Regions from separate parts of the Eubacterium maltosivorans genome, predicted to be linked through region 3. Evidence: a T-box and tRNA genes for the amino acid it is inferred to sense, from the RefSeq annotation. Region 3 holds a T-box; the other regions hold tRNA genes.
What was found. A T-box is a leader RNA that pairs with one kind of tRNA and senses whether it is charged. The one in region 3 lies ahead of alaS (alanine--tRNA ligase), so its partner is inferred to be a tRNA-Ala.

Region 1 (4,213 bases), 1.9 Mb from region 3:
GAGGTATCATCATGAACGTCAAAACGAAGACGATCACCCAAATGGCGGTATTGGCAGCGATGTCCATACTATTGGTCTACTTAATTCACTTTCCAGTTTTCCCGGCAGCTCCCTTTTTAGAGTATGATCCGGCGGATATCCCCATTTTGATTGGTACATTTATGTTTGGGCCGTTAGGTGGCCTGGTTTTAACTGCCGTTGTTTCTATTTTACAGGGACTGACAGTAAGCTCAGCCAGCGGCATTATTGGCATTATGATGCATTTCTTCGCGACGGGAAGCTTTGTTCTGGTGGCTGGCAATATTTATAAGAAGCATCGTACACGGAAGGGTGCGGTTGTTGGATTGTTCTTTGGAGCCTTGGCAATGACGATCACAATGGTTATCTGGAATCTGATTTTCACACCGCTGTTTATGGGAACGCCGATCGAAGCAGTTATAGCAATGCTCATTCCAGTCATTATACCATTTAATTTAATAAAAACAGGTGTCAATGCGCTCATTACATTTATTGTCTACAAGTCAGTATCAAAGGTGTTAGGCATGGAAATCAAAGAAACAAAGCTGGCTGAATAAGCCTGAATAAGCCATTAAGAAGCGAAATCTTCACGGATTTCGCTTTTTTTATAAAAAATTTCAAATAAGCTATTGACAGTTCATAAAAAAGCTGATAAACTATGTCAAGTCGTCAGCGATAAGGCGTGGCTGATTTTGAATAAAAATCTTTAAAAAAGATTTTGAAAAAAGTTAAAAAGCGCTTGACAACAACTCGCAAGATGTTGTATCATATATAAGCTGTCAACGACGGCAGATGAATCTCTTCATTAAATATAGATAAAGAGGTTCGGGTCATAGAAAAGAGAATAGTACCATAAAACCTGAAATTCCAGCTGATGAAAATCAGCAAAGGATAAAAAACGCAAGTGCGATGAACACTTCAAAAAATCATCACATGAACCAGATCAAGAAGCCGAAAGGCAAAACGATAAACTAATTATTGAGAGTTTGATCCTGGCTCAGGACGAACGCTGGCGGTATGCTTAACACATGCAAGTCGAACGAGAAGATCAGTTAAGAACCTTCGGGGGAATAAGTGATTGGAAAGTGGCGAACGGGTGAGTAACGCGTGGGTAACCTGCCCTATGGAAAGGAATAGCCTCGGGAAACTGGGAGTAAAGCCTTATATTATGATTGTGTCGCATGGCATGATCATGAAAACTCCGGTGCCATAGGATGGACCCGCGTCCCATTAGCTAGTTGGTGAGATAACAGCCCACCAAGGCGACGATGGGTAACCGGTCTGAGAGGGCGAACGGTCACACTGGAACTGAGACACGGTCCAGACTCCTACGGGAGGCAGCAGTGGGGAATATTGCGCAATGGGGGCAACCCTGACGCAGCAATACCGCGTGAGTGAAGAAGGTTTTCGGATCGTAAAGCTCTGTTATTGGGGAAGAAAACATGACGGTACCCAATGAGGAAGTCCCGGCTAACTACGTGCCAGCAGCCGCGGTAATACGTAGGGGACAAGCGTTGTCCGGAATGACTGGGCGTAAAGGGCGCGTAGGCGGTCTGATAAGTCAGATGTGAAAGGTACCGGCTCAACCGGTGACGTGCATTTGAAACTGTCAGACTTGAGTATTGGAGAGGCAAGTGGAATTCCTAGTGTAGCGGTGAAATGCGTAGATATTAGGAGGAACACCAGTGGCGAAGGCGGCTTGCTGGACAAATACTGACGCTGAGGTGCGAAAGCGTGGGGAGCGAACAGGATTAGATACCCTGGTAGTCCACGCCGTAAACGATGAATGCTAGGTGTTGGGGAAACTCAGTGCCGCAGTTAACACAATAAGCATTCCGCCTGGGGAGTACGACCGCAAGGTTGAAACTCAAAGGAATTGACGGGGACCCGCACAAGCAGCGGAGCATGTGGTTTAATTCGAAGCAACGCGAAGAACCTTACCAGGTCTTGACATCCTCTGACAATCCCAGAGATGGGACGTTTCCTTCGGGAACAGAGAGACAGGTGGTGCATGGTTGTCGTCAGCTCGTGTCGTGAGATGTTGGGTTAAGTCCCGCAACGAGCGCAACCCCTGCCTTTAGTTGCCAGCATTGAGTTGGGCACTCTAGAGGGACTGCCGTAGACAATACGGAGGAAGGTGGGGATGACGTCAAATCATCATGCCCCTTATGACCTGGGCTACACACGTGCTACAATGGTCTGAACAGAGGGCCGCGAAACCGCGAGGTGAAGCAAATCCCTTAAAACAGATCCCAGTTCGGATTGCAGGCTGCAACTCGCCTGCATGAAGTTGGAGTTGCTAGTAATCGCGGATCAGAATGCCGCGGTGAATGCGTTCCCGGGTCTTGTACACACCGCCCGTCACACCACGAGAGTTGGCAACACCCGAAGCCCGTGAGAGAACCGTAAGGACTCAGCGGTCGAAGGTGGGGCTAGTAATTGGGGTGAAGTCGTAACAAGGTAGCCGTATCGGAAGGTGCGGCTGGATCACCTCCTTTCTAGGGAACAGGAAGTCATGGTACTATTTTCTTTTGTATGACCCAAAGTCATACAGCACAATGATGATACGGGGGTGTAGCTCAGTTGGGAGAGCACCTGCCTTGCAAGCAGGGGGTCAGGAGTTCGAATCTCCTCATCTCCACCATATTATCATCAAAACCAATTGCGGGGGCGTGGCTCAGTTGGGAGAGCGTCTGCTTCGCATGCAGAAGGTCAGGAGTTCGAGTCTCCTCGTCTCCACCATATTTAAAAAAATAAATATGGGCTTGTAGCTCAGGTGGTTAGAGCGCACGCCTGATAAGCGTGAGGTCGGAGGTTCAAGTCCTCCCAAGCCCACCATGATAAAACATCATATTGGTCATTGAAAACAACATAAAGAAAAAAGAGTAAAGAGCAAATATTAAACAAAGTAAAACTTCTTAATAAATGCAATTTCAAAAACAACATTCTTTTGAGCTCAGAAAGAGAACAAAAGAAAAACGAAATGCGAAAGCATTCGTGGAGATCAAGAAACAAAGAGCACAGGGCGAATGCCTTGGCACTGGGAGCCGAAGAAGGACGCGACAAGCTGCGAAAAGCCACGTTTAGGAGCACATATCCGACGAGACGTGGATGTCCGAATGGGGAAACCCGGCGGTTAGAAGAACCGTCACCGTTAAGTGAATCCATAGCATAACGGAGGGAACCCGGGGAACTGAAACATCTTAGTACCCGGAGGAAAAGAAAGAAACATCGATTCCTTAAGTAGCGGCGAGCGAACGAGGAAAAGCCCAGAATCCAACAATCATTTCCGTTTAGCAGAAGGGCATGGGAAGGCCCCGCAAAGAGCGTAAGACGCGCGTAAGCGAAAAGCCGAAATGAGGAGATTCAACGAGTACCACGGGACACGTGAAACCCTGTGGGAAGATGGGGGGCCCACCCCCCAAGGCTAAATACTACCCAGTGACCGATAGCGGAAAGTACCGTGAGGGAAAGGTGAAAAGAACCCCGGGAGGGGAGTGAAATAGAAACTGAAACCCTGTGCTTACAAGCAGCTGGAGCGCAAGTGACAGTGTGCTTTTTGTAGAACGGGCCAACGAGTTACGGTATGTAGCGAGGTTAAGCACTTCAGGTGCGGAGCCGAAGCGAAAGCGAGTCTTAAGAGGGCGACGAGTTGCATGCTGTAGACCCGAAACCGTGTGATCTATCCATGACCAGGGTGAAGCTTGGGTAAAACCAAGTGGAGGCCCGAACCAGTGTCTGTTGAAAAAGGCTTGGATGAGTTGTGGATAGGGGTGAAATTCCAATCGAACACGGAGATAGCTGGTTCTCCCCGAAATAGCTTTAGGGCTAGCGTTCTGTGATGAATGACGGAGGTAGAGCACTGAATTGGGTAGGGGGCGTCAAGCTTACCGAACCATATCAAACTCCGAATGCCGTCCATTTTAACAGGGCAGTCAGACAGTGGGAGATAAGTTTCATTGTCAAAAGGGAAACAGCCCAGACCATCCGCTAAGGTCCCCAAGTACTGATTAAGTGGGAAAGGATGTGTCACTGCACAAACAACCAGGATGTTGGCTTAGAAGCAGCCATACATTTAAAGAGTGCGTAATAGCTCACTGGTCGAGTGGTGGTGCGCCGAAAATGAACGGGGCTAAAATCAGGCACCGAAGCGATGGATTGTGCCGTAAGGTACAGTGGTAGGGGAGCAATCTCT
Region 2 (4,213 bases), 1.9 Mb from region 3:
CTCCATCTCTCAAACGCATTGAGGTAGTACTGGAATTTCAACCAGTTGTCCATCGCCTACGTCGTTCGACCTCGGCTTAGGCCCCGACTAACCCTGAGCGGACGAGCCTTCCTCAGGAAACCTTGGGCTTTCGATGGTGAAGATTCTCACTTCACTTTCGCTACTCATGCCAACATTCTCTCTTCTCTTAAGTCCACTGAACCTTTCGATTAAGCTTCGCCCCTAAGAGATTGCTCCCCTACCACTGTACCTTACGGCACAATCCATCGCTTCGGTGCCTGATTTTAGCCCCGTTCATTTTCGGCGCACCACCACTCGACCAGTGAGCTATTACGCACTCTTTAAATGTATGGCTGCTTCTAAGCCAACATCCTGGTTGTTTGTGCAGTGACACATCCTTTCCCACTTAATCAGTACTTGGGGACCTTAGCGGATGGTCTGGGCTGTTTCCCTTTTGACAATGAAACTTATCTCCCACTGTCTGACTGCCCTGTTAAAATGGACGGCATTCGGAGTTTGATATGGTTCGGTAAGCTTGACGCCCCCTACCCAATTCAGTGCTCTACCTCCGTCATTCATCACAGAACGCTAGCCCTAAAGCTATTTCGGGGAGAACCAGCTATCTCCGTGTTCGATTGGAATTTCACCCCTATCCACAACTCATCCAAGCCTTTTTCAACAGACACTGGTTCGGGCCTCCACTTGGTTTTACCCAAGCTTCACCCTGGTCATGGATAGATCACACGGTTTCGGGTCTACAGCATGCAACTCGTCGCCCTCTTAAGACTCGCTTTCGCTTCGGCTCCGCACCTGAAGTGCTTAACCTCGCTACATACCGTAACTCGTTGGCCCGTTCTACAAAAAGCACACTGTCACTTGCGCTCCAGCTGCTTGTAAGCACAGGGTTTCAGTTTCTATTTCACTCCCCTCCCGGGGTTCTTTTCACCTTTCCCTCACGGTACTTTCCGCTATCGGTCACTGGGTAGTATTTAGCCTTGGGGGGTGGGCCCCCCATCTTCCCACAGGGTTTCACGTGTCCCGTGGTACTCGTTGAATCTCCTCATTTCGGCTTTTCGCTTACGCGCGTCTTACGCTCTTTGCGGGGCCTTCCCATGCCCTTCTGCTAAACGGAAATGATTGTTGGATTCTGGGCTTTTCCTCGTTCGCTCGCCGCTACTTAAGGAATCGATGTTTCTTTCTTTTCCTCCGGGTACTAAGATGTTTCAGTTCCCCGGGTTCCCTCCGTTATGCTATGGATTCACTTAACGGTGACGGTTCTTCTAACCGCCGGGTTTCCCCATTCGGACATCCACGTCTCGTCGGATATGTGCTCCTAAACGTGGCTTTTCGCAGCTTGTCGCGTCCTTCTTCGGCTCCCAGTGCCAAGGCATTCGCCCTGTGCTCTTTGTTTCTTGATCTCCACGAATGCTTTCGCATTTCGTTTTTCTTTTGTTCTCTTTCTGAGCTCAAAAGAATGTTGTTTTTGAAATTGCATTTATTAAGAAGTTTTACTTTGTTTAATATTTGCTCTTTACTCTTTTTTCTTTATGTTGTTTTCAATGACCAATATGATGTTTTATCATGGTGGGCTTGGGAGGACTTGAACCTCCGACCTCACGCTTATCAGGCGTGCGCTCTAACCACCTGAGCTACAAGCCCATATTTATTTTTTTAAATATGGTGGAGACGAGGAGACTCGAACTCCTGACCTTCTGCATGCGAAGCAGACGCTCTCCCAACTGAGCCACGCCCCCGCAATTGGTTTTGATGATAATATGGTGGAGATGAGGAGATTCGAACTCCTGACCCCCTGCTTGCAAGGCAGGTGCTCTCCCAACTGAGCTACACCCCCGTATCATCATTGTGCTGTATGACTTTGGGTCATACAAAAGAAAATAGTACCATGACTTCCTGTTCCCTAGAAAGGAGGTGATCCAGCCGCACCTTCCGATACGGCTACCTTGTTACGACTTCACCCCAATTACTAGCCCCACCTTCGACCGCTGAGTCCTTACGGTTCTCTCACGGGCTTCGGGTGTTGCCAACTCTCGTGGTGTGACGGGCGGTGTGTACAAGACCCGGGAACGCATTCACCGCGGCATTCTGATCCGCGATTACTAGCAACTCCAACTTCATGCAGGCGAGTTGCAGCCTGCAATCCGAACTGGGATCTGTTTTAAGGGATTTGCTTCACCTCGCGGTTTCGCGGCCCTCTGTTCAGACCATTGTAGCACGTGTGTAGCCCAGGTCATAAGGGGCATGATGATTTGACGTCATCCCCACCTTCCTCCGTATTGTCTACGGCAGTCCCTCTAGAGTGCCCAACTCAATGCTGGCAACTAAAGGCAGGGGTTGCGCTCGTTGCGGGACTTAACCCAACATCTCACGACACGAGCTGACGACAACCATGCACCACCTGTCTCTCTGTTCCCGAAGGAAACGTCCCATCTCTGGGATTGTCAGAGGATGTCAAGACCTGGTAAGGTTCTTCGCGTTGCTTCGAATTAAACCACATGCTCCGCTGCTTGTGCGGGTCCCCGTCAATTCCTTTGAGTTTCAACCTTGCGGTCGTACTCCCCAGGCGGAATGCTTATTGTGTTAACTGCGGCACTGAGTTTCCCCAACACCTAGCATTCATCGTTTACGGCGTGGACTACCAGGGTATCTAATCCTGTTCGCTCCCCACGCTTTCGCACCTCAGCGTCAGTATTTGTCCAGCAAGCCGCCTTCGCCACTGGTGTTCCTCCTAATATCTACGCATTTCACCGCTACACTAGGAATTCCACTTGCCTCTCCAATACTCAAGTCTGACAGTTTCAAATGCACGTCACCGGTTGAGCCGGTACCTTTCACATCTGACTTATCAGACCGCCTACGCGCCCTTTACGCCCAGTCATTCCGGACAACGCTTGTCCCCTACGTATTACCGCGGCTGCTGGCACGTAGTTAGCCGGGACTTCCTCATTGGGTACCGTCATGTTTTCTTCCCCAATAACAGAGCTTTACGATCCGAAAACCTTCTTCACTCACGCGGTATTGCTGCGTCAGGGTTGCCCCCATTGCGCAATATTCCCCACTGCTGCCTCCCGTAGGAGTCTGGACCGTGTCTCAGTTCCAGTGTGACCGTTCGCCCTCTCAGACCGGTTACCCATCGTCGCCTTGGTGGGCTGTTATCTCACCAACTAGCTAATGGGACGCGGGTCCATCCTATGGCACCGGAGTTTTCATGAAATGACCATGCGATCTCTCCATAATATAAGGCTTTACTCCCAGTTTCCCGAGGCTATTCCTTTCCATAGGGCAGGTTACCCACGCGTTACTCACCCGTTCGCCACTTTCCAATCACTTATTCCCCCGAAGGTTCTTAACTGATCTTCTCGTTCGACTTGCATGTGTTAAGCATACCGCCAGCGTTCGTCCTGAGCCAGGATCAAACTCTCAATAAAAAGTTTATCGTTTGCCTTTCGGCTTTTTGATCTGGTTCATGTGATGATTTTTTTGAAGTGTTCATCGCACTTGCGTTTTTTATCCTTTGCTGATTTCCATCAGCTGGAATTTCAGGTTTTATGGTACTATTCTCTTTTCTATGACCCTTACAGCTTTTCGCTGTAATCGTTGTTCCCTCTTGCGGAGAGAACTTCTATATTTTAGCATCTTGTTTTTTCAATGTCAAGCTCTTTTTGAACTTTTTTAAAAAAACTTTTATGCGAAGTGGTGATTTCTCACTCACTTGCTGTCTCACTTGCGACAGCTTCATTATTATACGACGATGCTTTAGGAATGTCAATACCTTTTCTAAACTTTTTTCGCATTTTTTTATCATTGTTTTTAAGCGGTTTCTCTGCTATATTGTTTTTAAAGAATATCTACATTATATAAGGGAGAGGGAGTATTGTTATGAAGGTTCTATCAGTTGTTGGTTCTCCTCGTAGGGACGGAAGCACCGCCCAGGTCGTCGAGTACCTCACAAATAATCTGGAGGGTATCGAGAAGGAGCTTGTTTATCTGAGCGACTATAAGCTGCACCCCTGTTTAGGCTGTATGCTCTGTGTCCATACCAACCGCTGTGTACAGGAGGACGGCTGGGACTCTATTCAGACCAGTCTCATGGAGGCTGATGTCCTGATTCTTGGGTTTCCCACCTACTACGCGTTTTCTCTGGGCTTTAACGCTATGACCCATGTTTTTCTGGAGCGCTGGTTTGCTCTGCGTC
Region 3 (4,213 bases):
TGTCGCCGGATACGATCTGGCCTTTATCGCCAACCTGTCCGCCGCTTTCAGCGTAGAAGGAGGTTTTGTCAAGCAGCACCAGAACATCCTCACCGGCGTGTACTTCGCTCACCAGCTCTTCACCTGCGATCAGGCCAATGATTTTTCCGGTTGCTTCCAGATTGTCATAGCCTACGAATTCAACCAGTGCGTCTGGTCCCAGCGGGTTAAAGGGATCGTCTGCCCAGACAGCCAGGTCGCTTTCGGCACGGGCCTTGCGCGCGCGCTCACGCTGCTCCTGCATGGCTTCTTCAAATTCACTGGCGATCAGGGTCAGGCCGCGTTCCTCTACAATTTCCTTAGTCAGGTCATAGGGGAAGCCGTAGGTGTCGTATAATTTAAAGGCGCCTTGTCCGGGGAATACCTTTTCTTCCTGTGCGATCAGGCTGTCCAGCTCTTTTTCGAGCAGGCTCAGACCCTGGTCGATGGTTTCTTTAAAGCGTTCTTCCTCAATTTTTATGAGCTTCTGAATGTAATCCTGCTTTTCAGCCAGCTCCGGATAAGCGCCAGACGAAACGCGAACCACTTCCTTGGCCACATCATAAAGGAAAAGCTCCTGCATGCCAAGCAGCTTGCCGTGGCGGGCGGCACGTCTCAGGAGACGTCTCAGAACATAGCCACGGCCTTCGTTACCCGGCATAACGCCGTCAGCGATCATAAAGGTAACGCTGCGGACATGGTCGGTAATAACGCGGATGGAAACATCGTCCTGTGTGTTTTCGCCGTATTTTACACCGGCCTTTTTACAGATATAGTTTAAAATATGGCCGATGGTATCAATCTCGAAAATATTGTCAACACCCTGCATAATGGTGGCCAGACGTTCCAGGCCCATGCCGGTATCGATATTTGGGTTGGCCAGCGGGTTGTAGTTGCCTTCCTCGTCCTTGTCAAACTGGGTGAATACCAGGTTCCAGAACTCAACATAACGGTCGCACTCGCAGCCCGGAGCGCAGTCTGGGCTGCCGCAGCCATATTCTTCTCCGCGGTCATAGTAAAGCTCGGAGCAGGGGCCGCATGGTCCCAGTCCATGTTCCCAGAAATTGTCTTCTTTTCCGAGACGGACGATCCGTTCTTCCGGCACGCCGATTTCGTCATGCCAGATATCATGGGCTTCGTCATCGTCTAAATAGATGGAGACATAGATTTTTTCCGGGTCCATTTCCATGACCTCGGTACAGAATTCCCATGCCCATGGAATGGCTTCATTTTTAAAGTAATCTCCAAAGGAAAAGTTGCCGAGCATTTCAAAGAAGGTACCGTGGCGGGCGGTTTTTCCCACATTTTCAATGTCTGGGGTACGGATACACTTCTGGCAGGTGGTTACCCGTTTTCTCGGCGGAATCTCATCGCCTGTAAAATAAGGCTTCATCGGAGCCATCCCGGAGTTGATCAAAAGCAGACTCTTGTCATTGATCGGCACCAGTGGAAAGCTCTTTAATCTTAAATGTCCTTTGCTCTCAAAGAACGCTAAAAACTTTTCACGAATTTCGTTTAAACCTAAAGGTTGCATGTTTTCGTTCTCCCTTTTATGAATTTGTTTTTGTTTATACTTGATGCTTTGAGTAAAAAAATAAAACTCCGCCCCTGCAAACAGGGACGAAGTTGATTTCCGCGGTACCACCCAAATTAGCAAAGCGGCGCTTTGCTCACTCAAACAAATAACGGTCTGTCAGCCGTCGGTTCTTACACTCTCCTGATTTCAGAACCGCTGCTCAAATGGGGCGGCCTTATCACTTCCATGGAAACTCACACCAACCGTTCCCTCTCTGAATGGTCTGTCATAAGGTTGTCATTCTCATTGCATTCATATTTACTTAACATTCAAATTATATGTAATGTTTTCGCTTTTGTCAAGCCTTATTCTGAATTGCCTGTCAATATCCTTTTACCTGAGCATTTCACCCTTGGAGGATGCAAAACCGGCGATCAAATACTTCATGACAACCTTGACCGTTCCCATGATCGGTACTGCCAGAATCATACCCAGACCGCCAAACATGGCGCCAAAGAAAAAGATAGAAAAAATAATGACAACCGGGTGCAGCCCAACGTTGCCGGACATGAGCGCTGGCGCCAGCAGATTGCCGCACACCACCTGGACAACGGCCATCCAAATCAGGATATAGACCATCTGTATCGGGCTTGACAGAAGCGCCATAACGCAGATCACCACCATTCCCACCGCCGGACCAAAATAAGGGATCATGGTCGTAACCCCCGCAATCACACCGATGACCGGCGCGTAGGGCAGCCCCATAAAGTAAGCGCCCACACCTGTCAGAATCCCGGCGATAATGGACATGAGCCCCTGTCCACGGATAAAGCCGCCGATCACCATATCGATGTCATAAAACATTTTCTTTACCTGATTTCTGGCGTCAATGGGCACCAGATACATGAGGGACTGGGTGAACACCTCCTTGTCCAGCAGGAGGAAAATGGTCACCAGTGGAACGATAACGATGTTCATCAGCTGGCCGCTGTTGGCGATAAGGGCATTGGATAAGCCCTGCAGCATACTGCCGAACATGCCAGCCACCTGAGACAGACTTTGTTCAAGATTAAAGTATTTCGACATATCTGAAGCGTTGTATTTCTGAATAAATTCAGATATCTGCCCGCTGTAATTCTGCAAATTCTGGAGCATTGACGGAATGTTTGTCACCATCTGGGCAATGTTGCTGATCAGGCTGGGCACAAAGCTCATAAAAACGCCGAACAAAATCAAAAGGACAATGACGCAGACAAAAAGAACGGACAACCCCCGACCAAAGCCCCGGCGTTCAAAGATCCTGACCAACGGGTTTAGGAGGTAGGCCAAAATAATGGCCATAAAAAATGGCATGAACATTCCCGAAAAGGTAGGCCATAAAAATACCGCAAAAAGGATGCAGATCAAAACCACAATGGTGTTGACCATCAAAATTCGTTTTTTATCCGGTGATATTTTCATGATGTTCCTCCCCCAAAACCTTTTCCAGAATACCGCCCTCCCGGTGCGTCCGGTCCATTTCCAGCATATCTCTGTCGTAATTCAGGCTTTTATCATGGTATGTCATATGTTCTGCGGCCACAAGGCTGTAGCCGTAGTCCAGATCGTCAAAAAAGCTGCGTGACAAATCATATTCCTGAACCTTAAAATCCTTGGAGACCGTCGCATCTGCGACTTTGGCAAAGCGCTTGCCATCCACATCCTTTACCGGTGTGTTCACGATCGAATAGCTGTCCGCAAGCCGCGCCTTCATTTCTTTTGCGGAGAGCTTGGTGATGCCCTTGTCCCCGCCCAGTGTTACATGGTCATAGTCCACTTCGATGATATCTGAAGGAAAAATAATCTGTGCTTTGCTGAACAGGCCGCCCTCCGAGAGAACCAGGCAGTCAATTTTGTGGTCCCGAACTCTTATGTCGCGCACAAGCCCCCGAAGCCGTGTGTCATTTTCAAGAAACACCTGGGTGTTTAATAAATTACTGGCTTTCATTTTTTCACCTTTCTATATAAACTTTATTGCTTCTGTCGCTGGCTTTATTATAGCACATCCGCAAGCGCATTGTCTTGAGAGAATGCTCAAGAATTCTTCAAATCCAAAGGTCACTCTTCTTTCTTTAAAAGCTTTCGAGGGGCTATGTCCCTCTGGCTCAGACGATGGTTGACTGTCTGGCCGGTCAATGTATAGAGTACTGAGAAGAGCGGGATCATCACAATGATGCCCAGAATCCCAAAAGCTCCTCCGCCAATGGTGACCGCGGCCAGAATCCAAAGCGGGGACAAGCCAATGGAGCTGCCCACAACATGGGGGTAGATCAGGTTGCCCTCGACATGCTGTACGATGAAGCAGGCAATCACAAAAATCAACGCCTTGACCGGGCTCAGGGTCAAGATGAGAAACGCCCCCAGACAGCAGGCCACAATGGCGCCAAAGACAGGGATCAGCGAAAACAGACCGATCAGCACTGCAATGGTCAGGGCATATGGCATCTGCAAAAGCGATAATACAATGGTATAAATGACTGTTAAAATCAGGGCTTCAATGCACTGTCCTGAAACAAAATGACTGAAGGTTTTCTGGGTAAGGCTGGCAATTTCCAAAATCCGGTCAACGCGCCTTTCCGGCAGATAGGCGTACAGAAGCTTTCTGGTTTGAAGCCCCAGCCTTTCTTTCTGGAACAAAAG

Region 1: it encodes a tRNA-Ala, which carries the amino acid that the T-box ahead of alaS (alanine--tRNA ligase) is inferred to sense. The anticodon was not compared.
Region 2: it encodes a tRNA-Ala, which carries the amino acid that the T-box ahead of alaS (alanine--tRNA ligase) is inferred to sense. The anticodon was not compared.

What each region holds. Positions count from the first base shown of each region.
Region 1 covers NZ_CP029487.1:3,796,028-3,800,240, forward strand. Annotated here, with positions in the region: gene CPZ25_RS17585 (ECF transporter S component) at 12-575, shown strand; rRNA gene CPZ25_RS17590 (16S ribosomal RNA) at 993-2,516, shown strand; tRNA gene CPZ25_RS17595 (tRNA-Ala) at 2,587-2,662, shown strand; tRNA gene CPZ25_RS17600 (tRNA-Ala) at 2,685-2,760, shown strand; tRNA gene CPZ25_RS17605 (tRNA-Ile) at 2,780-2,856, shown strand; rRNA gene CPZ25_RS17610 (23S ribosomal RNA) at 3,021-4,213, shown strand, end outside.
Region 2 covers NZ_CP029487.1:4,277,788-4,282,000, reverse strand. Annotated here, with positions in the region: rRNA gene CPZ25_RS19955 (23S ribosomal RNA) at 1-1,418, opposite strand, end outside; tRNA gene CPZ25_RS19950 (tRNA-Ile) at 1,583-1,659, opposite strand; tRNA gene CPZ25_RS19945 (tRNA-Ala) at 1,679-1,754, opposite strand; tRNA gene CPZ25_RS19940 (tRNA-Ala) at 1,777-1,852, opposite strand; rRNA gene CPZ25_RS19935 (16S ribosomal RNA) at 1,923-3,446, opposite strand; gene CPZ25_RS19930 (flavodoxin family protein) at 3,898-4,213, shown strand, end outside.
Region 3 covers NZ_CP029487.1:1,859,586-1,863,798, forward strand. Annotated here, with positions in the region: gene alaS (alanine--tRNA ligase) at 1-1,552, opposite strand, end outside; T-box leader at 1,632-1,850, opposite strand; gene CPZ25_RS08880 (AI-2E family transporter) at 1,928-2,995, opposite strand; gene CPZ25_RS08885 (hypothetical protein) at 2,976-3,521, opposite strand; gene CPZ25_RS08890 (AI-2E family transporter) at 3,632-4,213, opposite strand, start outside.